One region of the Brevibacillus sp. BC25 genome, then DNA from elsewhere that is predicted to be linked to it. Evidence: riboswitches for the same ligand, from Rfam matches in the RefSeq annotation. Region 1 holds a riboswitch; the other holds the start of a gene.
The links. Region 1 has a riboswitch for S-adenosylmethionine ahead of PMI05_RS15895 (sugar ABC transporter substrate-binding protein). Riboswitches for the same ligand answer to the same signal wherever they lie in the genome.
Positions count from the first base shown of each region.

Region 1 (18,590 bases):
CACGGAGCCAATCGCTACATAGGCGGAGTTCAGCGAGGTAGTCGTCCACAGGATCACGGCGACACAGAAGCAGAACATGCTCCATTTGGCTTCAAATGTCAGGGAAGACGGCAGCATGAGCAGTAATTCAACGAACATAATCAGGACAATCGGAAGGACCCAGGCAGGTCTTTCCTTTGCAGCAGTCTGTGCAATCACGATACTTGCTCCTTCTCCATTAAACGATTTGCGAGCTGCAGGCCCACCATGATGGTTCGCATGGAGCTTTCCGAGCAATCAGTCAGCCATTTTTGCGCATGCATGAACGCTTCCTCCAACGTAGACGGCATCGGCAAAATACTCGTGTACGCATCAATTCCGTGCTCATAATTGAGTCGGGCACCTTTGCCAACAGTCCCCACCAAAGCCACTACCGGCAGGGCATGCTTTTTCGCTCGCTTCGCAACTTCCACTGGAATTTTTCCTCGCGGTGTTTGAAAATCTATGCTGCCTTCCGCCGTAAACACAAGGTCTGTCTCTTGAAGCATTCGATCCAAATCAATGTACTTCATGATGATGTCGTAGCGTGGATACAGATTCGCACCCGTCAGCGCATGCAGACCAGCACCCAAGCCACCCGATGCACCACTGCCCGGCATTTCTCTGACATCGATACCGAAATCCCGCTCGATGATAGCCGCGAATTGTTCGAGTGCTTCTTCCAGCTCAACCACTTGCTCTGGCGTTGCTCCCTTTTGCGGGCCAAACACGCGAGCGACTCCATTTTCCCCACAAAGCTTGTTAAACCAGTTGCAAGCCACATCGATTTGCACCTGCTTGAGTCTTTTGTCCATGCCGGATACATCGATTTTCGTTACTTTTGCCAGCGAGATTCCGCCTTCAATACGGATTTCTTGACCGCTTGCATCCAAAAATTTCGCGCCAAGTGCTTGCGCCATGCCTGCCCCGCCATCGGAAGTACCGGAATCGCCGCAGCCTAGCAAAATACGATCTGCCCCCATGTCCAGCGCCGCTTTGATCAATTCACCGACGCCATGTGTCGTCGTTTTGCGCGGATCACGCAAGCTTCTTGGAACCAGTCGCAGTCCCGCTGCTGCCGCCATCTCAATCACAGCCGTTTGACCGGTCGTCTTTGATCCGAATATCCCGAAATGGGAAGGAACCTTTTCTCCTACAGGGCCAGTTACTTCCTTATCAATAATCGATCCATTCGAAATTTTCACAATCGCTTTTGTAAAGCCTTCTCCTCCGTCTACCATCGGCAGTGTCTGCACTTGGGAGAGCGGGAGTACGCGCAGGATTCCTTCTTTCATGCATTCTGCTGCTTGCTCGGCATCTAAACTTTCCTTAAAGCCCGAAGGCACAACGAGTATACGCATAAAAACAACATCCCTTCTCTTTATTTGAATTTGCTTTCGCATTTGTCTCACTTGAGTAAGACCAATACTAAGCTTCAAAAAAGAGAAGGGAATAATAGGAAGATGAGAAATTGATGAGAGAAAAGCGAGAAGAACGTTACGATTCTAAGCGTTTCGTTTTCTGCGCAGTTGATAATAGGTCACAGCCAGGGCAAGCGCCAAAACCGTCCCCTTAATAATATCGTAAGCGTAATACGGAAGATTGAGCATCGTCATGCCGTTGAGCAGCACTCCAATCAGGATGGCTCCCACAAATGTACCGAATACGTTTGGCTTTCCTGCACCGAAAACGGAGAAGCCTACGAAAGCAGCCGCTACTGCATCCATCAGCATGGAGCCGCCACTACTCACCTGCCCGGTACCGATCCGCGCTGCCAAGAGCATCCCGCCCAAGCCTGCAAAAAGAGCAGAAAGCACATAAGCCAAGGTACGATAGCGATTCACAGGAATCCCCGACAGACGGGCTGCTTCCAAATTACCGCCTGTCATGTACAGCATCCGCCCCTGTCTCGTATAGGTCAAGTACACATGCGTGATCGCGACAAGTAAAAAGGTCAGGATAACCGGAACCGGTACGGAAAAAATTTCTCCTTGGCCCAGCCAGAGGAACCATTCCTGGAATTTTCCCGGTGCCTGTGAGCCGTCCTGCATCGGCATGTTTGCGTAGATCGAGTAACCTTGGGAATACGTCATATGAATGCCGTTGACGATGTAGAGCATCGCCAGAGTAGCCAGCAAATCAGGAATGCGGATTTTCACGACCAGGAAAGCGTTGACCAGCCCGACGAGCAAGCTGAGTACAATTGGAACAACCAGTGTCGTGAAGACCCCTTGTTCGTACCAAACCATCATCGAAGCAGAAACGACAGTGGTCAATGAAACCGTCGATCCTACAGACAAGTCAAAGCCCCCGACAATCAGCGAGAACGTAACACCAATCGCGACAAATGTCACAATCGAGATGGAGCGAAGAATGTCCGTCAAGTTGTCGTACGTGAAGAAATACGGGTTGGTCAAACTGAATAACAACATGACAATAACGATGACTGCAACCGTTCCGTATTTGTAAACAAAATCAAATAAGCTAAACTTTTTATCTGCCACGTTACTCACCTCCGCTTGCGTAGTACATAATTAGCTCTTGTGTTGCTTCCTCGCGACTCAATTCCTTCACGATCTTGCCCTCGAACATGACGAGAATCCGGTCTGCGATCCCGATGACCTCCTGAAACTCACAGGAGAAATACAGGACGCCCTTTTTCTGCTCGGCAAGATTTCCGATCAGACGGTAAATATCGCTTTTCGCGCCGATATCCACCCCTTTTGTCGGCTCGTCAAACATAAAGAGGTGAGCGTTTGTATCCAGCCATTTGCCGATAGCAACTTTTTGCTGGTTTCCACCGCTAAGGAAACCGACCAGCTGCTTGATATCCGCTGTTTTTACACCAAGGCGCTGCACGAGCTCTCTTGCGTTGGCCACTTCTGGCCCTCTTTTGATAAATCCAAGCCAGGACTTCTTTTTCAACGAGGCGACAGACAGATTGTTCTGCACGGACTCCTCTACGAAAATTCCTTCCTTGCGTCTTTCCTCTGGGACGAGTACGATTCCTGCATCGACGGCGTCTTTTGGAGAGCGCAGTTGGATACGTGATCCATGCAATCGAATGGCACCAGCCTTTACCTCATCCGCACCGAAGAGCAATCGGGCGAGCTCAGTCTTCCCTGCCCCAACCAGACCGACGACACCCACGATCTCTCCCTCGCGAACCTTCAAGTCGACTCCGCGTACTTTGCCACCAGCCACTCCTGACGCCTCAAAAATCGTTTCGCCAATCGGCACCTCCAGCTTAGGGAACTCCTCGTCGAAGCTTTTGCCCAGCATGTTCGCGATCACTTCATCCATGGTGGTATTTGCCGTGTCTGTGGTCACGACATGCTGTCCATCGCGCATGATGGTGATCCGATCACAGATTTCAAAGATTTCCGGCAACCTGTGGGAGATATAAATGATCCCGACTCCAGCTTTTTTCAACTGCGCAATGATTTGAAACAGCCGTTCGCTCTCCTTCGTGCTCAACGGCGCTGTCGGTTCATCGAAAATGACGTACTTCGCCTTTTGAACGGTAGCACGTGCAATCAAAATCAATTGCTTTTCCGACAGCGTACATTCTTCGACGAGCATTCTCACCGGAATGGAGAAGCCGAAGTTTTTTAAAATCTGCTCCGATTCGTTGTACAAGCTCTGCCAGTTGATCAGTCCCTTGGTTTTCGACTGGACGAGCTGGCCCGCCAATATGTTTTCGGCGACGCTCAAATACGGGATCAAGGCGGTGTCCACTTCCTGATATACACATTGAATGCCCTGTGCTTTGGCGTCCTGCGGCGATTGAATCGACACGGCCTGTCCATCGATGGTGATCGTACCGCCATCTGCCTGATACGCTCCCGTGAGGATTTTCATCAGTGTACTCTTTCCTGCGCCATTGGCACCGAGAAGTGCGTGAACCTCTCCTGCGCGCACCTCAAAATCGACGGATCGCAGGGCAGGAACCCCAGAAAACTGCTTCGCCATCCCTTTCATCTGCAATGTGGACATTTTTCGCACCTCCTGTTTACCTGCGTGTTCCAACCTCTATAAGGAAAAATCCCGTTGACGGATACAGATCAACGGGAAAAGCCAATTTGGTTCTTACTTGCCCCACTCTTGTACGTATTGGGACAGGTCGCCCATCGTTACTTTCTTATCCTTCGGCAGGTCTTCCTGTTTCACCAGCACTGGATTCAGCTTCACGTTGTCTGGCACTTGCTCACCTTTGATTTTTTGGAACACGGTTTGCGCATGAATGCGTCCGATATTGGATGGGTCTACTGCTGCCGTCGCTGCCCACGGAGAGTTTTCCGTCTGGATCATTTGCAGATCCTCATCGCTCAAATCAATGGAGTATACCTTGATTTCCGTACGGCCTGCTTGCTGGATGGCACGTGTCGCCCCTTTGGCAAATTCATCCCAAGCCGCCCATACTGCTGTGATGTCGCCTTTATTCGGATACTTTTTCAAGATCGCTTCCATCTGCGTTTGTGTATCGAGTGCCGTATTGTTAGTAGCAGAACCGAATGCCGCAATCTCTTTTATGTCTGGGTATTTCTTCTGGAAAGCTTCATACGTGACTTGGCGTTTTTCCATAGGCGCAAAGCCAGCTACCCAAATTTTTACGATGCTGCCTTTGCCGTTTGTATCTGCACCCAGCTTCTCCAGGCTCAGCTCTGCCAATTTGTTGTCATCCTGCGCCACAACTGGCACACCCGGAATGTTGATGTCTGTATCAAACAGGACGACCGGGATTTTTTTATCCACAGCTTTTTGCGTGCCCTGCTGCAACGCTTCCGCCGTACCATGGTCGATCAGAATGCCATCAAACTTTTGGTTCACAGCCGCATCGAGGTTGGACGCCATTTTTGCCAGATCAGTATCTGCGTTGAATACAGTCAACTCGCCGCCGTTTTTCTCCACCTCTGTCTTCACACCATTAATGTATTGTGCGGAGAATGTCCCTACGTTTTGACGCATGATCAATGCGATTCTCTTTGCCTTCTCTCCCGAAGCACCGCCGCTTGTGCTGCCGGTTCCGGTGCTTGTTCCTCCGCCGCATGCAGTCACGAGAACAGATGCAGCCACAACTAGTGAAGTTAGTAATCCCAGTTTCTTTTTCATCAAAAATTTCCCCCTTTTTCTTTTTGATAACAGATGACAAAAGCCTCGTAGAAGAAGCGCATTTCCAGTCCAAGCGCCTTTGGAGCCCACCTCAGCGTAGGAAGAAATGGCGGGGAATTTCAGCTTCACTTATGAAATCCTGCCTCGAACCTTCTACGTTTGAAGCGCTCCCGCCATTTCTTCCGAAGCGGACAGTCTTCACTCACAGCGGGGCGGAGGCCGAAGCGTAGACTGGAAATGCGCTTCTTCCCCACGTTAGCTACGCAAAAAATCCTCTTTCACAGAGAAAGAGGACAAAAATCGACAAGATTCTCGCCTCTTATCTGTCAGGTATTCTACCTGTTGGAGTTAGCACCTTGGCTCGAAAGAACGTAATCTCTCGTGCTAGGTTGCCGGGCTTCATAGGGCCATTCCCTCAGCCTTCTCTTGATAAGAGTAGTTTCTATTTTCAAAACGTTTGTATAAGTATATACAGAATATAATCTGGCAATTACCTATCTGTCAACTGGGTTTACCGAAAGAATTTTCTTGATAAATATTCCAGTTTCTTCTGTAACATCAAGAGGGATTTTGTTGTGTCTTGTCGAATTATCGTAGATTGATACAAGCCTAGCAAATATTTGCGATGGGGATGCTACATGAGTCTATTAAAAGAAGTCATTCTTCAATGGTTTTTCGCCATTATCCCGTTTGTGTTTTTCAACATCTATTACCGTGACAAAATGCGGAACTACAGCCGTTCCTTTATTGTCATCACCAGCTCAGCCTGCATGTTTCTCGCGATGACCTTCGCCCCGAGTGTCACGAATGGCATGTTTTTTGATATCCGACATATCATCATTCTTTTCGGACTCGTTTATGGCGGAATCGAGATTGCCTTGCTCCTTCTCATTGAAGCCTTGGTTTATCGGTACTACCTAGGTGGAGAAGGAACATGGGTTGCGATGCTGATCCTTACAGTCAATTTTGTCTTGTCACTCTTTTTATATCGACACTACAAAGCCAGTTATCGGAAAACACTGTATCTTTTTATGACGAGTGCGATTTTTTCTACGGTTGCTTTAGGGACTACTTATTACTTTTTTCCCACGTATGTAACTCAACACCTCGTTTACTACACCATGGTGATTCCTATTCAAAACTTTTTCGGCCTCTGGTTATTAATGTCGCTATTCAGCAAATGCGTTTCGGATAAGGAGCTGTTTATTCGCCACGCGCAAAATGAAAAAATCCAGACGATGAGCCATGTTGCTGCATCGCTCGCACACGAGGTTCGCAATCCACTGACAGCTGTCAAAGGCTTCTTGAAATTAATACAAGAATGTCCGGAAAATTTGGCAAAAGTCGATCAATACATTCGCATCAGTCTCGACGAAGTCCAACGGACAGAAGCCATTTTGACCGAGTACCTTGCGATTTCGAAACCGCTGAAGGAACGGCATGAGATCATTAATATGAGCGAGCATCTGCATACCATCCGCGAAGTAATGCTCCCCTTTGCCAATATGCATAACGTGGAGCTTACGCTGCAAGACTTTGAGAGACCTGTGACCGTCAAGGCCAATCCAGACGAGTTCAAGCAAGTGTTGGTGAATTTCATCAAAAATGCCATCGAGGCGTGCTCGGATATTTCGGACGGAAAAGTCTCCCTGGACTTGCTCATCGAGCGAAACAAAGCACTGTTGATCATCAAGGATAACGGTGTCGGCATGGATGCAGGACAGATCAGCCGCCTCGGAACGATTTACTTTTCTACGAAAACAACTGGGACCGGGCTTGGATTGACGTATTCCTATCATGTCATTCATGCGATTGGCGGAACGGTCAATGTATCAAGCAAACCACGAGTAGGAACCAAGTTCACCATTATGCTCCCGTATAAGGCACAGTGACTTCATGCAGGTTTTGCAGAGGGACTGTGCCTTTTTCCATTCGATAGCTAATGATGCAACGGGGGTACTTGTGATTCTTTTTCGTTTTTTAAGGAGAACTGCAATTCATTTTGGCGATTGATCGTTGCAAGAAAGACTTGTTCGGACGCGATCCCCTTTTTCTTCAATTCGTGCACAAGCCATTGCTCATCGCGGTTCCGATATGACAGCACATCCGGATATATCTTGCCTTCCACAATGACAGGCAATGACATTCCCGCAGAAGAAGTCTGGATGTTTAAATCTTGTTTCGTTACGAACTGCTGCTCTACTTTTTTGAGCACAGTCAACCGACCGTTCGCCTCGATAATAGCCAAATCAATCTCCGCCAGGTCAAAAATATCTTTTTCGCGAAGCATATGGAGGACATTATCGAGCGAGTAGCGGATTTTTTTCATGTTTTTGACGTGAAAAGTCCCGTTGTAGAAGATGACGGTCGGTTCAAATGTAACCATTCTGCCAAACCAGCGAAAGACAATGGACAACTGCGATACGACCCTTTGCAAGATGCCCAACATCAAAATCGCTACTGCAATCGAAATATGCCGGACATCTGGCTCTGCAATGTCAGCCCCTGCCACTGATCCCAAAGTAATAATGATGATAAAGTCAAAGACAGGCAGCTCCCCAATTGAGCGCTTGCCCATGAACAAGGTGACTAGCAGTAATAAAGGAATAATCGTACATACGCGCCCGATGACGAGCATGCTTTCACCGAATCCTTCCACGTTTGTCCCCTCCCTTCACGCTTTACTATGCAATTTCTGGGAAGGCATTATGCAAAACAAAACACCAGGAGTCTCCCCCTGGTGTATCTCTTTCCCGGACAAGTGGGAAGATCGAGTTTTATGAGATCGATAACCACAAGAGCTGTTACCACCATGAACATTTTCGAAAAGCTAATCTTGCCTTCTTTATCAGTATCTTTTCGAAAAGGTGGTTGAAATCCCAATAGATTAGCCCCTCTCGTAACTTCTTGTTGCACTCCCTTTATAGAAATTACATTTTTTTCTACGAACTATCTTCACAGTTGGTTTCATCGAAATAAAAAAAGGCCAGTCAAGCCTTTGACAGGCCGCCTAGCCGTTGCGAGGTTTTGTGAGCGACATCCTTTACCCGTTCAATCAAATACTGGAGTCGTTCCTCCTTCAAATCATACGTAACAATTCCAATGCTTAACGCCCCGATTACCTTTTGGGTGTAATCAATTACTGGTGCTGCGACGGACGCCGTATTTTCCGTCCGCTCCGCAAAGCTGACCGCATGACCAGCAGCTCTGATTTCCTTGAGCTTCTCCATAAAAGCAGGTACCTGCTCTTCACCCACCAGTTGCACTACGGTTTGTCGTGCTTCTTCCACAGACATATGTGCCAGCACGACTTTATTGGCCGCACCGATATGCATCGGAATCCGCAAGCCCAACTGATCGTAGATGCGGATATTGTGCTGACTGTCTACGCGATCGACGACAATGGATTCGAGTCCGCTAGGCTGACTGAAATAAACACTCTCGTTCACTTCTCTGGCAAGCTCCTCGATCTTCGGCTTGATTACTTTGCGATAATCGATCCGATCAAGCACGCGCAAACCGAACTCCATCCATTTAATCCCCAACGTATATTGCTTGGTCGCAGCATCCTGCTCTACCAGTCCATGCTTCATCAACGTGTACAACAGTCGATAAATGGTGCTGACCGGGAGCTGGCATTCCTTCGCTAAATCATTGATCGTCCACCATTTTCTATGTTCATCCGACGAAAGTGCCGTTGCAATCGCCATCGCTCGGTCAAACGATTGAATCACGGTCATCCCCCCTTTTCTATCTATCTTCTCATATGAAACTATGTTAAACCATTTGCTCTAATTTTGTGAATCGCAAAAAAACTCCAGGTAGGAATCACAGATTGACAGTCAGAAATCAGAATGTGTAAACTAATGGTGAACATTTCGAAATATGAATAATATTCTGTAATGTGGAAAAAGGGAGGCAACTATGTTCCAAGGCAGCCAATCCATGGTCAAAAAGATGAATACCGTCATCATCAAGCATCCCCATCAAGCATTTATCAGTCAAGAACATCTCGATCAATTGTGGAAAACCTTCAACTATACAGACCGCCCTGACTGGGACCGCGCTCTGCATGAATACGCCAAATTCGAATCGATTTTGCGCGAGCATGTAGAAAACGTCCTGCACTTGCCACAATCTGATAAAACCGGACTAGACTCCATTTACGCCCATGACCCTGTGAAATTTACCTCTAAAGGGGCAATCATCCTCAAATCTGGCAAGGAGCTCCGTCAGGGAGAAGCCGAAGTATACAAAGCCTTTTTAAAAGAAAACAATATCCCGATCCTGGGACAGCTCACAGGCGATGCCTTGTCAGATGGCGGCGATCTCGTCTGGCTGGATGAAAAAACGCTCGCGATCGGCCTTGGCTTCCGCACGAACGAAGCGGCAATCGCTCAAATTACGGAAATGGTCAAGGATTTCACAGATGAAATCATCGTCGTACAGCTCCCGTATGATCGCGGTCCTGCGGAATGTCTGCATCTGATGTCGATTATCAGCATGGTCGATCATGATTTAGCAGTTGTTTACTCCAAGCTGATGCCAGTATTTTTCCGCCAACTGCTCATTGACAGAGGCATTCAGTTAATCGAGGTACCGGATCATGAGTACGATAATCTCGGTAGCAATGTTCTCGCTCTCGCGCCGCGTGTGTGCATGGTCGTGTCCGGCAACCCGATTACGAAGCAACGCCTTCTCGATGCAGGTGCGACTGTGTACGAATATGAGGGCCAGGAGATTTCTTTTAAGGGAACAGGTGGGCCTACTTGCCTGACAAGCCCGGTGGAACGGATCTAGCCGTTAGATACACGCGATAGACCATCAAGACTGAACTGTACCTCCATCGTTAGATACCATGAACGATTGGCGGTGCAGTTTTTTCTATGACCAAAAAGTTTCCTTAAGCAAAAACTTTGTTGCCAGGGAAAGAGTCTTATCTTAAACTAAAATCATGAAGAAATCGAATACGTGCACTTTTTTTTACCTTATTTTTTGCCCTAAGCCAACAGTTTGTCCTTAACGAAAAAGGAGAGTGAACATCATGCCATCTATCAGCGTTCCTTTGTCTGATGCCTTGATTGGTAGCCACATCTGTCTGGATCGTATTGACGTTCAGGGTATACTGCGTAGGCGATTGTTGGATCTCGGATTCGTCCCCGGCAACATCGTTGAAGTCATGCAAAAAAGTCCGCTAGGCGATCCCATTGCCTTTCGGGTAAATAACACGATCATCGCCCTGCGCAAAGAAGAAAGCTCCCTCATATTCGGGGAGTACGTGGGAAGTGACGAAAAATGAATTCCTACACGATTGCCTTGGCAGGAAATCCGAATACCGGTAAGAGTACATTATTCAACACATTGACGGGACTTCGCCAACATACGGGAAACTGGGCAGGAAAGACAGTCGTAATGGCTGAGGGAGAATTCTCACGGGGAAATACGACTTTTCGGATCATCGATTTGCCAGGTACGTATTCCTTGTATTCCAACTCGACGGATGAAGAAGTGGCAAGAGATTACATTATCTTCGAGCAACCTGACGTCACCGTTGTGGTACTGGATGCAACTTCATTGGAACGGAATCTCAATTTGGCCTTGCAGGTATTGGAAATGACCCCCCACGTCGTCGTATGCGTCAATTTGATCGATGAGGCGAAAAAGCTTGGCATTCATATTGATCTGGAAAAAATCTCGCAAAGATTAGGTGTTCCCTGTGTCGCCATTTCCGCCAGAAATCATATCGGGATCGAGAATTTGCTCGATCTGGTGGAAAAAGTAGCGAACGGAACAATCGTGCCCAGTCCTGTACAGATAACCTACAGTGAACAGATTGAATCCAAGCTGGCACAGTTGGAGCCGCTAATCGAGAAAACCTTGGGTAGCCGTTTTCCGACAAGATGGATCGCTCTGCGGTTGTTAGATGGAGATGAAAGTTTGTTGCGAACCTTGAGAGATCGCATGCAAGATCCGGCTACAGCTGCAAGAAAGGAGCCTTTGACCCATGGCCGAACCGTTTGCCACTAATCCGTCTGATTCCCTTGATGCGCTTCTTTCCGAGGCCCGGAGCTCAGTGGAAGGAAGTGCAATTCGGGACACGATTGTGAGTGACATTTACCGCACCAGTCGCAGCATTTGTAAGGAAGCTGTGACATACGAAGATAAGCAAAAGCTGACTAGTGCATATAAGCTGGATAAAATTGTGACGTCCAAACTATGGGGCTACCCCATCATGCTGACGATTTTAGGTGCGGTGTTCTGGATCACGATCGCAGGTGCCAATGTTCCATCCGGAATGCTTGCCGACATGTTCGGTGTTGTCGAGGGTTATCTAACTGCTGGCTTTCAAGCTGTACATGCACCTGATTGGCTGCACGGGATTCTGATTCTCGGATTCTTTCGCGGTACCTCATGGGTTGTCAGCGTCATGCTGCCTCCGATGGCTATCTTTTTCCCAGTCTTTGCCCTGCTCGAGAACTTCGGATATCTGCCGCGTGTCGCGTTCAACATGGATCGTCTGTTCAAAAACGCCGGCGGACACGGAAAACAGGCATTAACCATGTCGATGGGGTTTGGCTGTAACGCAGCTGCCATCCTTTCCACCAGGATTATCGAATCTCCTCGGGAGCGAATGCTGGCGATTCTGACCAATAATTTCGTCCCGTGTAATGGTCGCTGGCCTACCTTGATCCTATTGGCTTCACTGTTTATGGCGACCAGCGCGACTAGTGGCTGGCAATCACTGACCACTGCTCTCATCGTGATGGGAATGGTTATTTTTGGAATCGTTATCACTCTTACGGTTTCCTGGACGCTATCCAAAACAGCCTTGCGCGGAGTACCGACACACTATACGCTGGAGCTGCCCCCATATCGGCGTCCGCAGATTTGGAAAACCATCCTGATTGCGAGCAAAGATAAATCGTGGAGCGTGCTGAAAAGGGCCGTCATTGTGGCCGCCCCTGCCGGTATCCTCACTTGGATATTAGGCAATATCTATGTCGGTGGAGACAGCATCCTCGCGCATATGGCTGCCTTTTTTGATCCGTTTGCGCAAATCATTGGTCTCGATGGCTATATTCTCATGGCTTTTATTCTCGGTCTACCCGCTAATGAAATCGTGCTGCCGATCCTTCTGATGGGGTATATGTCCTCCGGTGCCATGGTGGATGTGGAGGGGATCGACAATATCAAGGATGTCTTCTTGCAGCATGGGTGGACATGGTTGACAGCACTCAATATGATGTTGTTCTCTCTGCTTCATTACCCTTGCGGCACAACCTTGTTCAATATTTACAAGGAAACGAAAAGTGTGAAATGGACGGTGCTTTCCGCACTCATTCCTCTAGTCATTGCGATCGGAGTAACGTTCTTGACTGCCCAGGCGGCAAGAGCACTCGGTTGGGTGTAAAAAACAACAAAAAGCCTTTGCACAATACCAGACCTCCTGGTTCGTGCAAAGGCTTTTTCGTGAATCTTCCAGTGGAATCTTATTTATTTTGTAATAGGTATAACGCTATCCAAGGCGAATCTCTCAAACTCCAGACCACTCATCTCTACCTTGTACGTATCCTGTTTGGGTACCTCGAAGACAATCGAAACAGTCTCCAAATTTTTTGCGATCATAAAATCCTTGTAGTACTGACCTTCTACTCGCAGGTTAATGTCTTCCGGTGCCTGGTTTGGAATAACGATGAACAGCTTCCCTTTGTCGTAATACGCCTTTTCTATGTTCAGCTTATTCTTTTTTCCAAACGGAATGCTTTGCGGATATTTGGCATTCAGATCAAGCACGATATTTTCTCTAATGGACTTATTCGCAGTTACCTCGTCGAATCGAAGCTCGAGTTTTTCCGGTACATCTTCAAAGAAGAGAGATGGGAAAAACTGCATTGTATACTTGTCGCTGCCCTGAATCCCGGTAGCATCGCCACCTCGAACCCGCTCCAGATTCTCATTGATTCGGTCGTCAATTGCCGGATATTCCTTTCCCTTCCCATCTACCAGCTTCACATTCTCCAAGCGATACAGCTCGAATCCATCCTGCAAAGCAGCTTCCAGCTCCGCTTCCATCACCGTCGGAGAGGCTATGATCTGATTTACTTTCAGCCTCGTCAACAGGCTGTCTGTTTCTAGCACAGCCTCTACTTCTGTATCCGGTTGGATTGCTTTTTCTGTTACAGTGACGGACCTTGGCAGAGGCAGCAACAGCTCGGCTACCACTTCATCAGCTTCTTTCTTGCGCATATCTACAATTTGCACAGGCAGAACAGGCTTCGTCTGATTCATGAACTCCCGCATTTTTTTCTCGTCAATTCGGTAATTCGGTTTGATGATAAGATAATGCACACCATCGATTAATTGAAAATCTTTCGGAGCATGACCTACTTCTATCAGCTCCCCCAAATCTACACGAAGACTCCCATAAAGCATCTCGCTTCTTTTCGATTCGTCTGGAATTCGCGCAATCTCCTCCATTTTTTCACCGGAGATTAACAGCGTAAACGTAATCCGTCTGTCATCGACCATGGCATCCCTGATCTGATAAACAAAACCGTCCTTCTCCAACTTCACCTCAGGCAGAATCGGATAGCCGTTCTTCAAAGCATGCATGAAACCTTCGTCGGGTGTGATCCATTCAAATACTTCCTGGCCTCGCTCTGCACCAGTCAGTCCCCACAAGCTTCCATCGAAGGGCTGAACAATCTGGAAGAAAAAGGTAGCGACAACTGCCACTCCAGCTGCCCAAGAGGTTACCTGCCAGCGACGGCGACGCTTCTCACGCTGAATTTTTGTGAGTACTTCCTGCTCGAATTTTTCCAAATGAAACGGATATTTTTCACGAACGGATTGCTTTGCTGATTGACTCCATTCCTTCCACATGCGATCGTCGCTCATCCTTTTACCTCCTTCGACATAGTCTCCTTCAATTGCTTCCTGGCTCGATGCAAACGCGTACGGACGACCTCCTGCGAAACCGCGAGAATGTCCGCCACTTCCGCAATCGACAGGTCTTCGTAATAGTGCAAGAGGATAACCTGCCTGTACTTCAGTGCGAGGGATTGAATATACGTGACGACCTCTTCCCGCTTCACCCGGTTCAAAATCTCTTCCTCTACCTGATTGTTTGCCTGCCGATCCATCAGGTCGCCCAGATGATCATCCATCGTCGGAAAAATGTTGCGAAAGGACCACGACCGAAAATGCTTTTTGCTTTCATTCATCGCGATCTTGTAGAGCCAATGCTTGATCTGACCGTCCCCGCGGAACTGATCGAGATGCCGATATGCTTGGATAAACACGTTTTGGGTAATATCGTCCGCCAAGGCATGGTTCTTTACCGTGAGACTCACCAGATGAAAAATCTTCTCCCCGTAATGCTGCATCAGCCATTTCAGTCTGGCTTCCCGTGTAACCTCCAGACTCGCTGGCATTGTTTCTGCTTCGTTCAACCCGTTCACCTCATCCGTTGATTGCTTGCTATTAGGTATGATCCGTCTCACGGCAAAAAGGTGACAGAAAATGCAAAAAAAACCGCTGTGATTTCCACAACGGCTACTTCGCTGTTTGTTCTTCGCGCACTGCTTCGGCTCCACTGATTAAAACATTGCCGTAATGAGGGCCATCAGGAGAACGACTTCCTGATCGCTCTACAAAAAATGCTGCATCCAAATATTCGGCTCGATATATATGACTTCGTCCTTTTCTACGTCAACCTGCACGGGAACTAATGCGTCTGGAATGATGTACGATCCGGACTCCGGGAATTTCATCCCTGTCCAGCTTTCCCAATCCGTCAGGCTTCCTTTGATCAGCATGGATTCCGGCGCAACCTGCATGATCGTCGCTCCCAGTTTCCAATGCGTGCGCACCCACGGATCAAACGGGGCGTCGTCGGTCGTTTTCCACTGAACGTACTTGTCCATGGGCGTGAGCGGGTACTTGTGCTTGAGCGATGGACGTACGGGTGCCACCAAGTATGCCAAGCCATTTTCCTTGGCGATATCCTTCATCGCCGTAACCATCTGCTTGCTGAGACCGTGTCCACGATAGTGGGGATCGATGGAGATGGAGAGTGCCGATAACGCGTTTGGCTGTATTTCTTGGCGGTAGTCTTCAATCCCTTGCAGAAAGACATCATCCCACCCTTTTGGCAGCCCTTCCGCAGTGCCATCCCAATAAAATGGAATCGCATTTCCTACAGCGATCACCTTGTCAGCTTCGTCCGTCAGCATGAATTGATAAGGAGAGAACCAGTCATACAGATGACCGTAATATTCGTTAGCCACTTCGTCATTTAGCATGAAGGCAGACCAGCTTGCTTCGATTAGTGCATCAGCTTGATCGTTTAAATCTGATCTTTGTGCGAAAGTGTAGATGTTGTATGACATGCTTGGAATCCTCCTACGAATTCAGATGTCTATCTTCCCATCTAATCCCTATTCGATTTTCCTCGACATTTTCCTCTTGCGGTGTGTCACACAATCGCTCCCTCTCTCGTTATATGGTCAAACCAAACGAGGAGCTGATTAAGCATGAAAGAACAAACATGTGTGATTGTCGGAGGCGGGTACGCTGGTATCCACGCACTAAAAGCTGTTCGCGAGACGTGCAAAGGACGCCCGATCCGCTTCATCTTAATCGATAGAGAGCCTCATCACCTTCGCAAAGTCCTGTTGTTCAAACCAGCTGCTGCCAAAACAGATATCTCGATTCCGCTAAAAAGCCTGTTTCCAGAGGGCGTCGAATTCGTCCAAGGTACAGTCACGTCGATCGAAGGGAAGGAGAAGACCCTCTTATTCCGGAACAAAAATGGTCAAGAACAGGCGTTGCCCTACGACATGCTCATTCTGGCAGTAGGAAGCGTCATTCGCCAACCGGAGCCAGAACAAGGCGGCATCGCTTTGACGGGCGTCGAGGCGGCCGAAGCGGTTCGGGATAAGTGGCTTGCCAACATGCGCCAAGCCGTCCATGAGAAACAGCCATTAGAACGTGAGCGATTGTTAACAATAGCCGTTGCGGGAGCGGGTATCAGCGGGATGGAGACCGCTGCGGAGCTGGCTTTCGCTATGCGCGAGGAAGCGAAGTACCTCGGCATCCATCCTGATGAAGTCAACGTCTATCTCATCAACGCACAAAATCGTTTGTTTACGGAAGGCCCTGCCAAAATGGGGCGCAAGCTGGAGAGTGCACTCACAGATGGCGGCGTTACCATTCTGCATGGTCAAAAGGCACTTCATGAACGGGACGGAATGCTGACGCTGGACCGTGGTCGCACGCTTGCTGTCGGGTTGTGTGTCTGGTCGCTCGGACTCTTGCCCAATCCCGCATTGCGCAGCATGGGCGTGCCACTGACCACACACGGACAGGTGGTCGTCGATGAATCCTATCGTGTAGCGGGAACACCGGGGGTGTACAGTATTGGCGATTGTGCGCGCATCGTAGATCCAACCAGCGGGCAAGCGGACACGATGACATGTAAGGAAGCCTCCGGGCAGGCGATACGTTTGGGCAAAGTTGTGCTGGCGGATTTGGACGGCACCCCTGCCCTCGCACACAAAAGCTACATGGACATTTACTGCGTCGGACTCGGCCCTGAACGCGGAATGGTTTGGACGAGAAAATGGGGACTCGATATCATTTTGACAGGGAAATTGGGGTGGAAGCTTCGCCAGTTCACCTGGAATGTTGCCAGCATGATAAAATAGGAAAAAATAGGGACGTACGAAGATACAAGAGGAAGTGACACAGCCATGGAGGCTCTGTACAAACAATATAAGGGGCTCATGTTCCGCCTCGCCTATCAGATGCTCGGCTCGGCCACAGATGCGGAGGATATCGTGCAGGACGTATTCGTGAAGGCCCATGATGTCTCGCTAGAACAGATGGCCGAACCGAAGGCCTACCTGTGCAAAATGACCACAAACCGCTGCCTCGATTTGTTAAAATCGGCCCGCAAAAAACGAGAGCTGTATACTGGACCGTGGCTACCAGAGCCCATCTCTACCCCTGATGCAGACAGCTATGATTCTGTCATCACCAAAGACTTGCTATCCTACGCGATGCTCGTCCTGTTGGAGAGGCTGTCTCCCCCAGAACGAGCGGTATTCGTTCTGCGAGAAGCCTTTGACTTCCAATACGACGAGATTGCCGAGCTGGTTGGAAAAACCGAAGCGAATTGCCGCAAGATTGTTAGTCGAGCTAAAAAGAAAATGGGGATTGACCCAGAGGAATCTCATCTCACCCCAGAAAAAGAGCTCGGCGAAGAATGGATCGGCCGTTTTCTGTCTGCGTTGGAGCACGGAAATGTCGAGACATTGCTCACTCTGCTTGCCACAGATGCGGTATTGCTCTCCGACGGCGGCGGCAAGGTCACCGCAGCCCTGCATCCGATCTTGTCTGGCGAACGCGTGGCTTCCTTCTTATTCGGCTTGATACGCAGCCTCTCGAAGCGTCCAGATTTCTCTGTAGAGCTCGTACCTTTGAACAACCAGACTGGCTTTCTGATTAGACAGGACGGCAGAATCGACACCGTGGTGTTTTTGCATATCGAACACGGAGTCATTCGTAACCTATACTTTGTCAGAAACCCTGATAAGCTAAGATTCATAGAGTCGTAGTCGGCTCCTAGCGTAACAAAACGATTCTCACAAAAACCTCACAAGCAAAACCCTCTTTCCTATTTTCGTGAAAGAGGGTTTATTTTCGCGTCATGCACGATCTAAAAAAGTGTGGTCAAAATAAGTTTTGAAATTCGGATATAAAAAAATCAGTGATTCTTTCAGTTCGTTGCGTTCTGTATTTTCGTCATCCATTTCAAACAAAATTTCATGGTCAATCTCATAGATTGCACACTTCTCTTCATCTGGACTTTCTTGTAAATCGATACATCCTAGTTTACCGTACTCCGTATCCCATGAAAAAGGAAGGTAGCCTAACTTGCAAAGTAACGGGTTGTACATATCCTTAATACGATCAAAAGGCTCATCAATCCCTTGTTCAGGAATGACGTCGAAATAATGATGGTAAGTAGAAATGAAGGCTTTATACCACTCCGGGAATTTCAGCCCAAATTCTTCTTCGAGTGCAGCCACATCCTCGTGACTTACGCTAGAAGGAACCAGCTTCCATCTGGACCATTCTTCATCGATATCAGCTACCTTCATGACATCAGGGACGTCTGGCCGGATCCATCTGCAAAAACCTTCCTCTGTCACTTGGTTATATCGAGCATAGTAAGCTTCAAAACCACTCTTGATATACTCTCTTTTATCCATATGGTAAGCCTCCTCTTTCCTATAGGAAGTCAGTTCCTCCATAATCGCTTCGTTTCCACGAGCACTTCACCCTGAAACTCCATTTTGTAAATATCAGGTTTGGACGTCGTCAATAAAAAATCCAAATCGTACTGACTGTCAAAGTACCCCATCATCAATGTCATAACGGCACCATGCGTTCCG
Region 1 is NZ_AKIX01000055.1:18,018-36,607, forward strand. It holds gene PMI05_RS15875 (SLC13 family permease) at 1-138, opposite strand, end outside; gene PMI05_RS15880 (glycerate kinase) at 195-1,379, opposite strand; gene PMI05_RS15885 (ABC transporter permease) at 1,524-2,522, opposite strand; gene PMI05_RS15890 (sugar ABC transporter ATP-binding protein) at 2,524-4,014, opposite strand; gene PMI05_RS15895 (sugar ABC transporter substrate-binding protein) at 4,108-5,130, opposite strand; SAM riboswitch class I at 5,447-5,566, opposite strand; gene PMI05_RS15900 (sensor histidine kinase) at 5,769-7,022, shown strand; gene PMI05_RS15905 (DUF421 domain-containing protein) at 7,070-7,789, opposite strand; gene PMI05_RS15910 (IclR family transcriptional regulator) at 8,121-8,864, opposite strand; gene PMI05_RS15915 (dimethylarginine dimethylaminohydrolase family protein) at 9,055-9,930, shown strand; gene PMI05_RS15920 (FeoA family protein) at 10,175-10,429, shown strand; gene PMI05_RS15925 (FeoB small GTPase domain-containing protein) at 10,426-11,157, shown strand; gene PMI05_RS15930 (nucleoside recognition domain-containing protein) at 11,135-12,541, shown strand; gene PMI05_RS15935 (hypothetical protein) at 12,625-14,028, opposite strand; gene PMI05_RS15940 (sigma-70 family RNA polymerase sigma factor) at 14,025-14,582, opposite strand; gene PMI05_RS15945 (GNAT family N-acetyltransferase) at 14,781-15,521, opposite strand; gene PMI05_RS15950 (NAD(P)/FAD-dependent oxidoreductase) at 15,666-16,838, shown strand; gene PMI05_RS15955 (RNA polymerase sigma-70 factor) at 16,884-17,750, shown strand; gene PMI05_RS15960 (SMI1/KNR4 family protein) at 17,841-18,407, opposite strand; gene PMI05_RS15965 (histidine phosphatase family protein) at 18,437-18,590, opposite strand, start outside.

Region 2 (13,411 bases), on a different contig from region 1:
GCACTTGTACGAAGGAAAATTCATTTTCAATACATCTGTCGGAACGCGTGTACGGACGTTTTGTAGTAATCCATCGGGTCACGTGGTCGTGGAAAACCACAGTGGAGTGATGGCGGCAAACGGGCACTCTTACAAAGATCCAGCGCTGGGCTCGATGAATACGAACTTTGCGCTCTTGGTATCTCATACATTTACAGAGCCGTTTGACAAGCCGAATGAGTACGCGAGAGAAATTTGCAAGCGAGCGAATGATCTGTCCAACGGTGGGGTCATCGTGCAAAAGTACGGCGATATTTTGCGCGGTCGCCGTTCAACAGAGTCGCGCATTAAGGAAGGCTTCCTGGAGCCTACTCTGAAGGAAGCGGTACCGGGTGACCTGGGACTCGTGTTGCCTTACAATACGATGAAAAGTCTAATCGAGATGGTGGAAGCACTGGACAAGGTAACGCCGGGAATTGCTTCCGAGCACACATTGTTCTACGGAGTGGAAGCGAAATTCTACTCGGCACGTCCAAAACTGACTGAGGAATTCGAAACAGAAATCAAGGGATTGTTCTGTGGCGGGGACGGTGCCGGAATTACGCGTGGTCTGGCACAGGCCGGAGCTGCTGGGGTCTGGATGGCTCGCAATATCGCGAAGCGTATGCAATAACGAATACGATCATAACAAATAGGCTTCTTGCCGGGCACGCTTGTGCTTGGTGGGGAGCCTTTTTTCATGACAGAACAATATCAGGAAAGTGATGGTCCCGATGTCACGAGGAATTAGGCAGAAGCGTATTGTATAGAAGGGCCAATAATTAAACTACGACTTTTTGTTGGCATGGAGGTATCTATGTTTTTTTGTGATGATGATGATACCGCTGTAATAGCACTTTGGATTATTTCGATTGGCTTTGTCATACTCGCCATTGATAAAACAACCAGATTAAGTCAAAAGCCTGCCTGCAACAATGAGAAGTCGATACAGCCCCTCATCCAATTAAACAAGCAAATCAATGGGAAAAACAAAAATGGCAATGACAATGATGAAGATATGCAATTCAAACGAATTGAACAGCAAATTGCCCAATTACGAGACAGTGTTCAAGATATAAAGAAGAATTTACAGGAGAATCCATCCAAGAACGGGGGGAAGAAGGATGATCGAAAAAAATCTGGCGAATGAGCTGGTAGCGGTAGGCGGGTGGATTGCAGTTCTGGGTGCCTTCCTGGCTGCGATAGGCTCGACTGGACAGGTGGAACCGGACCAGGATACTTCTACAGCGAACGAGAAAAATGACAAAGAATCAAGTGATTTGAAAAAACAAGTGCTGCAACAGAAAAAACAATTGCAAAAGCAACAGATACAGATTGAACTGATTCAATTGGAACAAGAGCTCAACACCATCATCCATAGCACAAGGCAAAATGGCTAACAAAAAATGACTTCACCAAACTGCTTTTGGGCGAAGTCATTTTTTACTTGCTACAATGGCTGCAAATTATCGTTCATTTTCTTCAATACGCGGTTAAAGATAGCGAGTTCTGCTTCGTCAAGGCCGCGGAGTGCCAGCTCTTCTTGCTCTTTGGCAGCCTCCAGCCATTCCGGGAACCGTTCGACTGCTTGCGGGGACAAGGACACATAGCGCTCACGCTTGTCATCGCCCTCTGAGCGAATAATCCAGCCCATCTCTTCCAATCGGGTGAGTGTCCGGGTAATCGTCGGCGCTTCCACATTCAGGTAGTTACTCAATTGAACCTGGGTGAGCGATTCGCGATAATGCAAGCAAAGGATAATACCCCATTGCGAACTGTATAATCCCATGGGAGACATAGTCCCATTTAAAGATTTACTGAATATTCTTGCGGTTTGGCTAATTCGATGACCATAATATTGCATGAGTATATACCTCCAGGAAAGCTGGTCCGATATATCGTACACTTTATTGCTTAAGTAAATATGTACAATAACATACTAGCAGTTTCGTACATATAAGTAAACGTTTATTCGATGGCGAAATAATGGATTTTCTGACACAAATAGAACCAGGCGAGTGTCATGGAAGAAGACACTCACCTGGGTGAAAAATACGGTGGAGGATTAATCTGCGGACAAGATATTCAATGGTCCTTTTTCATTGATGAGCGGCTCCAGTTCATAGACCGAAATGGGGAACATGGGGAAACCGACGTAGTAAGGTGTAATTTCATACAACTGGAAGTAGATGACCAGTGCTTTGTCGGCGAGGTAATAATCCTGATCGGGCTTAATCGAAGTAAAGCCATTGAGTGTGGGGATGCTTCTTTCTTTGATTTGACGCTTGATGTTTTCGGAAATCACCTTGACGTAATCGCTTCCTGGCTTGAATAATTCACGCAGCGTATACAGCTTGCCTGTTTGGATATCTGCGGTGATCGACCCGAGGAAGGTCATGCCGTGAGCCATTTGCGGTGTGTAGGCGTAGTTGCTCAACACGACGCTGAAAATACCGCGTTCGTTTGTCTTGATTTCGTAGCTTCCTTGCATTTCTGTATTTCCCGGTACCTGGACCCGTTGTTGTTCGTGAATTAAGCCTTGAACCGTTTGATAAATCGCCCGGTTGATATCTTTTTCCGCTTGTTGGTTGGCTAGGCCTGCCAATTGGGGATAGTAAATCGTGGTGTTCGGACGGCTAATCGTCCGTGTCAGCACAGTAGCTGGCAATTGATTGAGTTCCACTTTTCTCCGTTTGCCTCCTGTACGTGAGAGTTGTGTAATAGCCTATTCGAAATTGTTTTTGGCTGTTCTTACTTTTTTCACAAATTTGGCAAAGGTTTGGCTATATAATGGGGAAAGAATCCGATACATAAGTAAAAAGGAAACGGGGGGCGGTTATGATTCAATTGATTCGCAATACCTTGACTGAAAAAGAAGGCTTTATGATTTTTATCCTATGGAATCATTTGTGGATGGCGGGACTCATTGCCTACCAAGTGGATGTGAACTTCTGGAAAGTGACGTCCTTGGGATTGCTGGTCACTCTAATTGTTTCGCCGTATTATTTCATTCGCAAAGACAGTCTTGTGATTCGTTATCTGGTAGCAATTGGACTCATGTTTTATGCGATTTCATTCGATCACTTTACTGATTACCAGGAGGTTACCTTCCTCGCCTTTATCGTCATGGGCTTTTTGGCAGCCTACTTGGATTGGAAGCTAGTCGTAACAGCGGGAATTACCCAAATCATTGTCACGGTTATCGGGTTCTACACAGGAACCTACGAGATTTTCGAGGGTGATTTTTCGGAGCTCAATTTGCTTATGCGTATTGTCACGATTCTCATGATGATGGGAGCCGTCACGTATCTGTGTCTCGCCGGACAAGCCTCCTTGCGAAAAGCTGATGACGCAAGGCAGGAAGCGGAAGAGAAGGAGCGCCGTCTGGGAGAAATGCTTTTGAACATCCAGCAAATGACGGAGCAACTGGATCGTACAAGTGATCATGTGCATGAACATGCGGAAGGTACGAAGCGCAATACAGATGAAATGATGGTAGCCTTCAAGGAAGTCGCCACAGGTATGGAATCGCAGGCGAATTCTACGGTGAAGATCGAAGAAGAGGTTCAATCCATCGACCAGGAAATCGAGGCAGTCACAACACAGACCAACTCAATGAAAACGGAATCGCAACAAAATAACCGTCGTCTGACAGAAAGCGTTCAGATGATGAACGAGCTGTCCTCGCAGATGGAGCAAATTGTGCAGGCAGTTAATGTAGCAGCCTCTACGATTCACCAGCTCAATCGTCAGGCGAATCGCGTAGAGGAAATTGTCGGCGCTATTAATCAGATCGCGACACAAACGAATCTTTTGGCGCTGAATGCGGCGATTGAATCGGCTCGTGCAGGCGAGCATGGACGTGGATTTGCTGTTGTAGCGGATGAGGTACGCAAGCTGGCGGAACAAAGCGCGACAGCTACGCAGGAAATTACCGACATTCTGAAATCTCTCCATCAGGAAAGTGAGAATGCGGTGCAGCATATGAGCAATGGGGAAACGTCTGTTGCAAAAGGCCAAGAGCTGGCCGTGAAAACAGTGGCCTCTATCGAAGCAGTGCGTGCCGGGATGATGGCCTTCTTGGAAGCAGCTGATCAAGTAAGCTCCAGCATGGACCGGGTAAAAGTACGTTCCGGCGAAGTTGCCATCGAGATGTCGACCATTACAGCCGTAACCGAGGAATCCGTAGCCAACTTAGAAGAGCTGTTTGCGACAGCAGAAAACCAGCATCAAAAAGTGCGTGAGATTACGGAAGAGCTGGGCGAGCTGAATACATTGTCTCATCGTCTCCAGCAAACCTTTCACGTAAATTAAAGGTTGTTTAAAAAGTAAAAGACGACTTTTTAAACTTCGATTCACTTTTAGAAGTGTTTGGAATTAAGAAAAAAGAATTGCATTTTTGAACCGTTCTGCTAGAATGAATTCCATTGTAACTAAATATATTTACCTACCTTATCAAGAGCGGCGGAGGGACTGGCCCGATGATGCCCGGCAACCACTGATCATGTCTATGCATGAACAGAAAGGTGCCAATTCCTGCAAAACCTGTACCATGGTTTTGACAGATGAGGAAGAGAACGGCTACGTACGCAAACTCTTCCTCCGGGAAGAGTTTTTTTGTTGTATTTATAAAAGGAAGGAGGTAATAAACGAACGATAAATTTATTTTATAAGATAATATTCGTAAATGGTATTGAAAAAATGGGTAAAAAGCCGTACATTACCTAATAGGATAAAGAAAAACGTAAAGTTCGGATAGGGAGAGATACATCATGAAGAAGTTATTGCTGGCATTAACGACATTCGCAGTATTGGCAACAGGGTGCTCGACTGGCACAAGCGCACCTGCAGATCAGCCAGGAGGACAAGCAGCAGGACAAGAGGGCGCGGCCAAAAAGCGAATTGCCTTGATTTTGCCCGAGAAAATCGGTGTGAATCCGTTCTTCCAACAAATGGATGAAGGTGCAAAGAAAGCCGCACAAGAGCTGGGCGCAGAAGTGAAAACGATTGAATCTACAGACCATGGAGCGATTGAAGAGAATCTGCGCGTGGCTGTTGCAGAAAATTATGATTTGATCATCACTTCTTCCTTTACATCAGAGGATGCATTGAAAAAAGTAGCAACCGAAAATCCTGACCGTAATTTTGCGATTATTGATACTGTAGTGGATTTGCCAAATGTTCGCAGTGTTACCTTCCGCGAGCAGGAAGCGGCTTACCTGGTGGGAGCAGCAGCAGGTCTGGCAACGAAAACGAACAAAGTGGGTATGATTGTCGCTCTTGATATTCCACAGTTGAAAAAATGGACAGTTGGCTTCGAAGAGGGCTTGAAAGCGACGAATCCAAAAGCAGAGCTGATGGTCAACTATGTAGGTAGCTTCACTGACCCGGCAAAAGCGAAGGAATTGGCGTTGCTCCAAGCTTCCAAAGGCGCTGACTTCATTAACGGTGCAGCAGCAGTAGGCGACCTCGGCGTTTTCGAAGCAGCGAAGGAAAAAGGTTTCTTCACAGCAGGTCAGGACGTTGACCGTACGACGATTGATCCAGAGCATATTGTTCTGTCCCAATTGAAAGGGACTGACGCGGCAGCTTATGAAACCGTGAAGAACTTTGTAGAAGGAACGTTCAAACCAGGTGTTGTTGCGTACGGCTTGAAAGAAAAAGGTGTTGGCGTAACCTATGTCACGCACGAAAGCAAAACGCCTCTGAACGCTTTTATTGGACAAGAAGTGGTGGATAAAGTGAAAGCGATCAACGATGAGATTGTAGCGGGCACTCGCAAAGTACCAGACCAGTTCTAAAAAGGTAGCTCGGTGCTGAAAAGCCAACTTTTTGAACGGTTATTTATAGCTTGTGCACAGTGATGGATGTGACCGACTACGGCTGTGTAGTCGGTCTTCCATTTTCATAAAAGGACGTACAGAAATGAGGGAGTGGGAATGACCGATCGCTTGGAAATGAGGGCCATGACCAAGAAGTACGGAGATTTTACCGCCAACGACAAGGTGTCGTTCTCACTGGCAGCAGGAGAAGTCCACGCGATTGTCGGGGAAAATGGAGCGGGCAAAACAACACTGATGCGGATGCTGTACGGGATGGAGCAACCGACGTCGGGAGAGATCGTGTTAAACGGCAAGCCAGTTGTTTTTCGCGGACCAGAGGACGCGATTCGAAATGGAATCGGGATGGTTCACCAGCACTTTATGCTCTTCGGAGAATTCAGTGTGACTGAAAATATCGTGATCGGATACGAGCCGAATCAAGCGGGTTTTTTCAAAAGAAATGACGCGGAGGACAAGGTGCGGGCGCTTAGTGAGCAGTATCGCATTCCGATTCATCCGCAGGCCAAGGTAGCGAATTGCTCGATTGGGGAACAGCAAAGGGTCGAGATTCTGAAGGTCCTGTATCAGGGAGCGGATATTATCGTGCTAGACGAGCCGACAGCTGTACTTACCCCGCTGGAGGTACGTGATCTGCTGCAAACGATTCGAAACCTGGCGGAGAGCGGCAAGAGCGTCATTTTGATTACACATAAGTTGCAGGAGGTCATGGAGGTAGCGGATCGTATTACGGTACTGCGCGGAGGAAGAGTGACGGGAACGGTATCCCGTACAGAAACCAACGCGGACGATTTAGCCAGACTGATGGTCGGACGTGAATTGCAGGAGCTAGCTGAGCGAGTTCCTCTGGATAAAGGTCCTTTGTTGCAGGTGGAGAATCTCACGGTTCGAGAAAAGCAGACACTGCTCGATCAAGTCAGCTTTACCGTGCACCACGGGGAAATCGTAGGAATTGCAGGTGTTTCCGGGAATGGTCAATCCGAGCTGCTGCAAGCGATCAGTGGCTTGCGAGCGGCACAGGAGGGCACGGTGCGGTTAGGCGGCAAGGACGTGACGAACAAATCAGTAGCTACCATTCGGGATGCCGGCTTGGCGCATATTCCGGAGGATCGCTACCTGTGGGGAACGGCCAAACTCTCAAGCGTCGAGGAAAATGCGTTGATGGGCTATCAGCGAAAGCCTGCTTACAACCGTCGCGGCGTTGTTCTGCGGGAGAAATTCCGCCAAGTCGTAACAGGCTGGGTTGGGCAGTTTGCCATCAAGACAGGCTCCCGACAATTGCAGGAGCTGGCAGGGAATCTGTCAGGTGGAAACTTGCAAAAGCTGATCGTAGCAAGGGAGCTGGGACAGGAAACCCCGTTTTTGATTGCGGCTGAGCCTACGCGAGGGGTGGATATTGGTGCCATGGAGTACATCCATCAGGCGCTGATCGAAAAGCGCAATCAGGGAGACGGGATCTTGCTCGTCTCCTCCGAGTTGTCCGAAATTCTCGCCTTGTCTGACAGGATTTTGGTCATGTATAAAGGGCGAATCGCTGGAGAGCTTTCACGCCTGGAGGCAACCGAAGAAAAAATCAGCGTGATCATGGCGGGAGGAAGCATTCATGGCAGCAATCAAAGAGCTATCTAAGTCATTGGTTCAGCCGTTATTGGCTGTCGTCATCGGTTTGTTGACCGGGGCGCTGGTCATTGCTGCAGTTGGCGAATCGATCTTGGGCACCTACCAGGAAATGTGGAAAGGGGCCTTTGGCAGTTTTTATTTCTTTACGTCTACATTAGCGAGAGCCACGCCTATCATGCTGATTGCCCTAGGTCTTTCCCTCGCATTTCGGGCAGGGGTATTCAACCTGGGGGCGGAAGGGCAAATGGTGCTGGGTGCCGTCAGTGCTGCGTTAGTCGCGATCTACTTGCCAGCACCGGGAATGATCAAAATTGTGGCGGGTATTTTCGCAGGAATGGCAGTTGGTGGGTTCTGGGCGTTGTTGCCAGGCTTTATGGAAGCCCGCTTTCGCATTCCGTTGCTCATCTCTACATTGCTCTTCAACTACATCGCGGTATTGTTTGCGAGCTATCTCGTGACAGAGCCATTCCGGGATCGCTCGGGTTCTGCGGCACTGGCACAGACCGTCATGCTGGAGAAAAGCGCTTGGCTTCCGAAGCTGTTTGCGGGGATGAGCGTGCATGCAGGGTTTTTGTTTGCGATCGTTGCAGCGCTGCTGTTGTTCTGGGTACTTCGGTTTACGCCTTTTGGCTATGAAGTGAAGATGCTGGGTCAAAACTCGCTGTTTGCTCAATACGGAGGAATCAATCGCATTCGGGTGATGCTGACCGGGATATTTGCCAGTGGTGGACTGGCTGGCTTGGCGGGAACCGTTGAGGTAATGGGGGCGCACTATCGTTTTGTTGACGGTGCCCTGACTGTACCAGGGTTCGCCTGGACGGGCCTGATGGCAGCTCTTCTTGCGAACTCACACCCGCTTGGCATCATTGTGACTTCGATCCTGCTTGCTGCTTTTCAGACCGGAGCCATGGGAGTAGAGCGCAATACGGATGTGCCGCTGGAGCTGGCAAGTGTTATACAAGCCGTATTGATTTTGTTCATCTCCGCCAAGTTCAGCTACGACTGGTGGAAAAGGCGGAAGGCAAAAGGAGGGGAATCGCATGGAGCTCTTTGATTGGTCCCTCCTCAGTTCTACCATTCGGATGGTCATGCCGATCTTGTTGGCAGCTTTGGGTGGAGCGCTCTGCGCACGTGTCGGAATTTTTAATGTTGGCTTGGAGGGATTGGTACTGGTCGGTGCCTTTTCCGCGATTGTCGGCAATCATTTTACCGGGAATCTCTTTCTGGCCGTTTTGATTGCAGCGCTGGTCAGCGTTGTCTTTTCGCTCTTATTCGCGTACATGACGATCAAGCTTCGGGCGAATGAAATCGTCGTCGGTGTGGCGATTAACTTTCTCGCGCTCGGGTTGACCACATTTGCACTACGGGCGATCTTCGGTGTCAAAGGAGCGTTTTACGATAAGGATATGGCTGGCTTGCCAACTGTCGAGATTCCTTTCATTCACGATATTCCGGTCATCGGAGGCATTGTCTCAGGTCATTCGCCGCTCGTGTATTTTGCCTTTTTGGCTGCGATTTTGTTATATGTGTTCTTTTATCGGACGGTTACGGGCTTCCGCGTCCTCGCAGTTGGTCTGAATCCCGTTGCGGCACGCAGTCTCGGTCTGAAAGTGACGGGACTTCAGGTGCTGGCGATTGTGATGAGTGGCGCATTGTGCGGGATTGCAGGGGCACAGCTTTCACTGGGGCAAGTCACGATGTTTACAGAAGGTATGACGGCTGGCCGGGGCTTTATCGCATTGGTAGCGATGATGATGGGGCAGTCGCATCCGCTCGGTATTTTGGCTTCGAGCTTTTTGTTCGGGTTGATGGATGCCCTTAGTATTCGTTTGCAGGGCTTTTCACTTCCGACGCAATTCACGGCCATGCTGCCATATGTGCTGACGATTGCGGCAATGTTCTTCTTGAAGAACAAGAGTCAGATCGGCAGCGACAATCAGCAGAGCACCCGTTAAACACAGGCCATATAGACAGCGGAGACAGGGGGAAATGCGATATGAACAAGGCAGATCGGATCAAAAAAATGAAAGTACCCGCCCCAGTGGGACCGGGACTCGCCAGACGACTTCCGCCAGGACAAATCCTGACAGAGCGTTTTCCCATTTTGCATGAGGGAGACGTGCCGGTGTATGACATGAACGAATGGACACTGCGCGTTTTCGGTGAGGTAGACCGGGAAGTGACGCTCACCTACGAAGAGATCATGGCGATGCCACAGGTGACAGTGACGAGCGACATTCACTGCGTGACGCGCTGGTCCCGTTTTGACAATGCGTTTACAGGCGTGCGTTTTCGTGATTTTTTGCAAGCAATTGGTGTGACTCCGCGAGCGAACTTCGTCATGCTGCACGGTGATCACGACTATACCGCCAATGTGCCGCTCGCTGATCTGGAGCGTGATGATGTGCTGCTGGCTCACTCCTTTGATGGAGAGCGACTGACGGACAAGCACGGCTGGCCGCTTCGCCTGGTTGTTCCTCATTTGTATTTCTGGAAAAGCGTGAAGTGGATCAGAGGAATTGAATTTATGACGGAAAACAAGCCCGGCTTCTGGGAGCAAAATGGATTTCACTTGATCGCAGACCCGTTTCGTGAAGAGCGGTTCTCCGGTGAAGCGTTGCCGATACCAGAGGATGAGTGGGAGAAAAAGGAGTTCGATTGAGATGTTGACGAATCTAAAGGTAGATCCAGAACAACTGCCAAAGCGCGTCATCGTGTGCGGTGATCCAAAACGTGCAGCCTTGATTGCTTCGAAACTCGACGATCAGCGTCAAATCGGGGAAAACCGCGAGTATCACAGCTATGCGGGTACTTGGAAAGGCGTCGAGGTAGCGGTAGTGAGCCATGGGGTAGGCGCACCGGGAGCAGCCGTATGCTTCGAGGAGCTGGCGAAGGGCGGCGTTCAGGTCATCATTCGTGTAGGAACTGCCGGGTCATACCAAAAGGAAATCGAGACAGGCAGCCTCGTCATCAGCTCCGCAGCGGTTCGCCAAGACGGCTTGACCAGTCAGTTGGTTCCGGCGGGATTCCCGGCTGTTGCCAATCGCCATGTCGTGGACGCGCTTGTACAAGCAGCTGGAGCAAACGCATCAGACTTGAAGGTATTCGAAGGAATCACGCTGACACTCGATGTCTTTTACAGTGGAGTGTTGGAATTCCCGCACAAGCTGTACCAAAAAGCAGGCGTTTTGGCAGTCGAGATGGAAAACACCGCCCTGTTCGTGATTGCGGCGCTTCGCGGTATGAAGGCAGGCTCTATTTTGGCAATCGACGGGTATGCAGATGCAGACTTGCTCGAATCGTATAACCCGCACACGGATGTGATGGCAAAAGCCATTGAAGCGGAAGCGTTGATCGCATTGGATGCAGTCATTACCGTTTCCCAGTAACAATAGGTAAGCCCAGGACTTTTTAAAGGTCCTGGGCTTTTTGGTAGTTTTAAAAGGTATCGCTGAGTCAATAAAGCTGGTGAGAAGAAAAAGCACAGAGCTCGTAGACCTTGACAACTCCTACCCAGTCGGAACTTCAAAAAGGGGACCCGCTTGTCGAACACTTCTTCCTCGAGAAACTTCCGCCCGTAGGGTGGCTTTGGCTCGACGGTCCCCTTTTTGAAATGGAGACGAACAGTCAATCACCCTTGCGGTCGTGTCAGAGTCGAAGAGACCTGTGCTTTTTCTTCTCCTCCACAATGTTGACCCAAGCAATTATTCCTCGTTAAACCGATCCAGCATAGAAATCGTATCAATCAAGTGATTGTTAAAAATTTGTCTGGCCACACTCAACAATTCAATAATCATCGGATCACGCAGCGAGTACGTGACTTTGTTTCCGTCCTTCGTTCCGTACACGATATTGTTGTTTCGCAAAATGGCGAGCTGTTGGGAAACAGCGGAGCCTTCACTCCCGATGAGTGTCTGAAGCTCGTTTACATTCTTATCCCCTTCCGCCAGCAGCTCCAGAATCCGAATACGCAGGGGATGTCCCAACGCCTTGAAAAAATTCGCTTTAAATTGCTGTAGTTCCAAATTCAATGATAGGTTCCTCCGATCGTAACATCATGTGGAAGTGTCAGTAGGAGCGGACAGGCGCGCGCATTCGCGGAAGGCAAAATGCTTGCATCCCAGGCACTTCCCGGTATCCAGTAGACTGAGGGCATACGCTATCGCCTCTCCAGTATGAGTAAAAAAGTGAGATTCGCCTACGAGGCCATATAGCCCCGTACGCTGCAAGATTTTCTTGGGGCCAGATTGGATTCCTGAAATAAGGACCGTTGTCCCTTGGTCCATACATTGTTTCACAATCCGGGACAAATTCGCTTCCCCGGTCATGTCCATCAGGGGGACTTTTCCCATCCGAAGCAGCAATACCTTTGGTTGTCGCTGAAGGGTTTGCATGAGGGAGCTTTCAAACAAGTCGGCATCCCCGAAAAACAATGGACCCTCAATCGTGTAGATGCTGATTTGCGGGCAATCGTGCCCCTCGGTAACCATATGCGGCATGACCTTGTCGTTTTTGGAAGAGGGATCAGGCAGCACCTGAGCTACCCGTAAGCTATCGCGCGTTCGTTTGACAAATAACAGAATAGACAGCACCAATCCCACTTCAATGGCGACGGTTAAATTGGTGAAAACGGTCAAAAGGAAGGTGAGCACCAGCACAAGAGAATCGCTCGTCTTCGCTTTTAGCATGTGGGCAAATTCCTTGCGCTCACTCATATTCCAGGCAACCAGCATCAAGATCGGCGCCATACTCGCCAACGGAATATGCGAGGCGTAAGGGGCGAACAGCACGAGGATGAGCAGAACAACCAGACCATGAATGATGCCAGACATGGGGGAGGTTGCCCCGGTTCGAATGTTAGTGGCTGTTCTCGCAATCGCGCCAGTAGCCGGAATTCCCCCAAATAACGGAGTCACGATGTTGGCGATTCCTTGGCCGATTAATTCCCGGTTGCTGTTGTGGCGACTGCGTGTCATTCCATCGGCGACAACAGCTGACAATAAAGACTCTATCGCTCCTAGTATAGCAATGATCAGGGCTGGACTCAGTAACTTTTGGACACGGTCCCATGTGATTTCAGGAAAATGAAAGCCGGGTAATGTACTCGGTATCTCTCCAAAGGTAGAGCCAATCGTCGCTACCTTTCCTTCCAAAAAGAGGACGGAAACGACACTAGAGACTACGAGTCCAACGAGAGAGGCCGGTATGTTACGGAAGAATCGGGGAGTCACCAAAATAAGGGCGAGACTCAAAATCGCAATGGCTACGCTGTATAGATTAATCGTGCTCAGATGAAGGACGATTTCCCACATGTTGGACAAAAAATCCTCATGTCTTTGCAACTGCTCCAGACCGAGAAAGTTGGCAATTTGACCGGAAAAGATAATAACGGCAATCCCCGAAGTGAATCCAATGATGACGGGGCGCGGAATGAATTTGATCAACCCACCCAGCCGTAGAATCCCCATGAGAACAAGGAGAATCCCAGCCATGAATCCAGCGAGGAGCAAGTCTGCATAACCGTATTGCATGACGATTGCAAATAATATCGGGATAAAAGCGCCAGTAGGTCCACCGATTTGATAGCGGGAACCGCCAAAGAGAGAAATCAATATGCCGGCGATAATGGTCGTGTAAATCCCATATTCAGGCTTTACTCCGGAGGCGATAGCAAATGCCATCCCCAATGGTATCGCGATAATGCCGACGATTAACCCTGATACACAGTCTTTTCGAAAGGAAACGAGATCGTAGCCTTCGAATCTTGGTGCCCACTTCATGATTGCAACCCTTCTTTTCGTATTTTCGAATATTTGATTATTTGAATATAGATGGATCATACATCCGCTCTTCCGTTCCGTCAATTCCATCCTTACATGAACTTTTCCGTTTATTAACATTCGCTTCAAGATTCCTTAACGCTCGTACAGTAC
Region 2 is NZ_AKIX01000030.1:1,250-14,660, reverse strand. It holds gene PMI05_RS08510 (NAD(P)/FAD-dependent oxidoreductase) at 1-652, shown strand, start outside; gene PMI05_RS08505 (hypothetical protein) at 836-1,168, shown strand; gene PMI05_RS08500 (hypothetical protein) at 1,143-1,418, shown strand; gene PMI05_RS08495 (MarR family winged helix-turn-helix transcriptional regulator) at 1,469-1,882, opposite strand; gene PMI05_RS08490 (DUF3298 and DUF4163 domain-containing protein) at 2,084-2,701, opposite strand; gene PMI05_RS08485 (methyl-accepting chemotaxis protein) at 2,857-4,332, shown strand; SAM riboswitch class I at 4,468-4,590, shown strand; gene PMI05_RS08480 (BMP family protein) at 4,791-5,819, shown strand; gene PMI05_RS08475 (ABC transporter ATP-binding protein) at 5,958-7,487, shown strand; gene PMI05_RS08470 (ABC transporter permease) at 7,462-8,532, shown strand; gene PMI05_RS08465 (ABC transporter permease) at 8,519-9,433, shown strand; gene PMI05_RS08460 (sulfite oxidase-like oxidoreductase) at 9,475-10,140, shown strand; gene PMI05_RS08455 (nucleoside phosphorylase) at 10,142-10,867, shown strand; gene PMI05_RS08450 (helix-turn-helix transcriptional regulator) at 11,183-11,509, opposite strand; gene PMI05_RS08445 (SulP family inorganic anion transporter) at 11,534-13,258, opposite strand.
Region 2: it holds a riboswitch for S-adenosylmethionine, as region 1 does, so the genes downstream of both, PMI05_RS08480 (BMP family protein) here and PMI05_RS15895 (sugar ABC transporter substrate-binding protein) in region 1, are expected to answer to the same signal.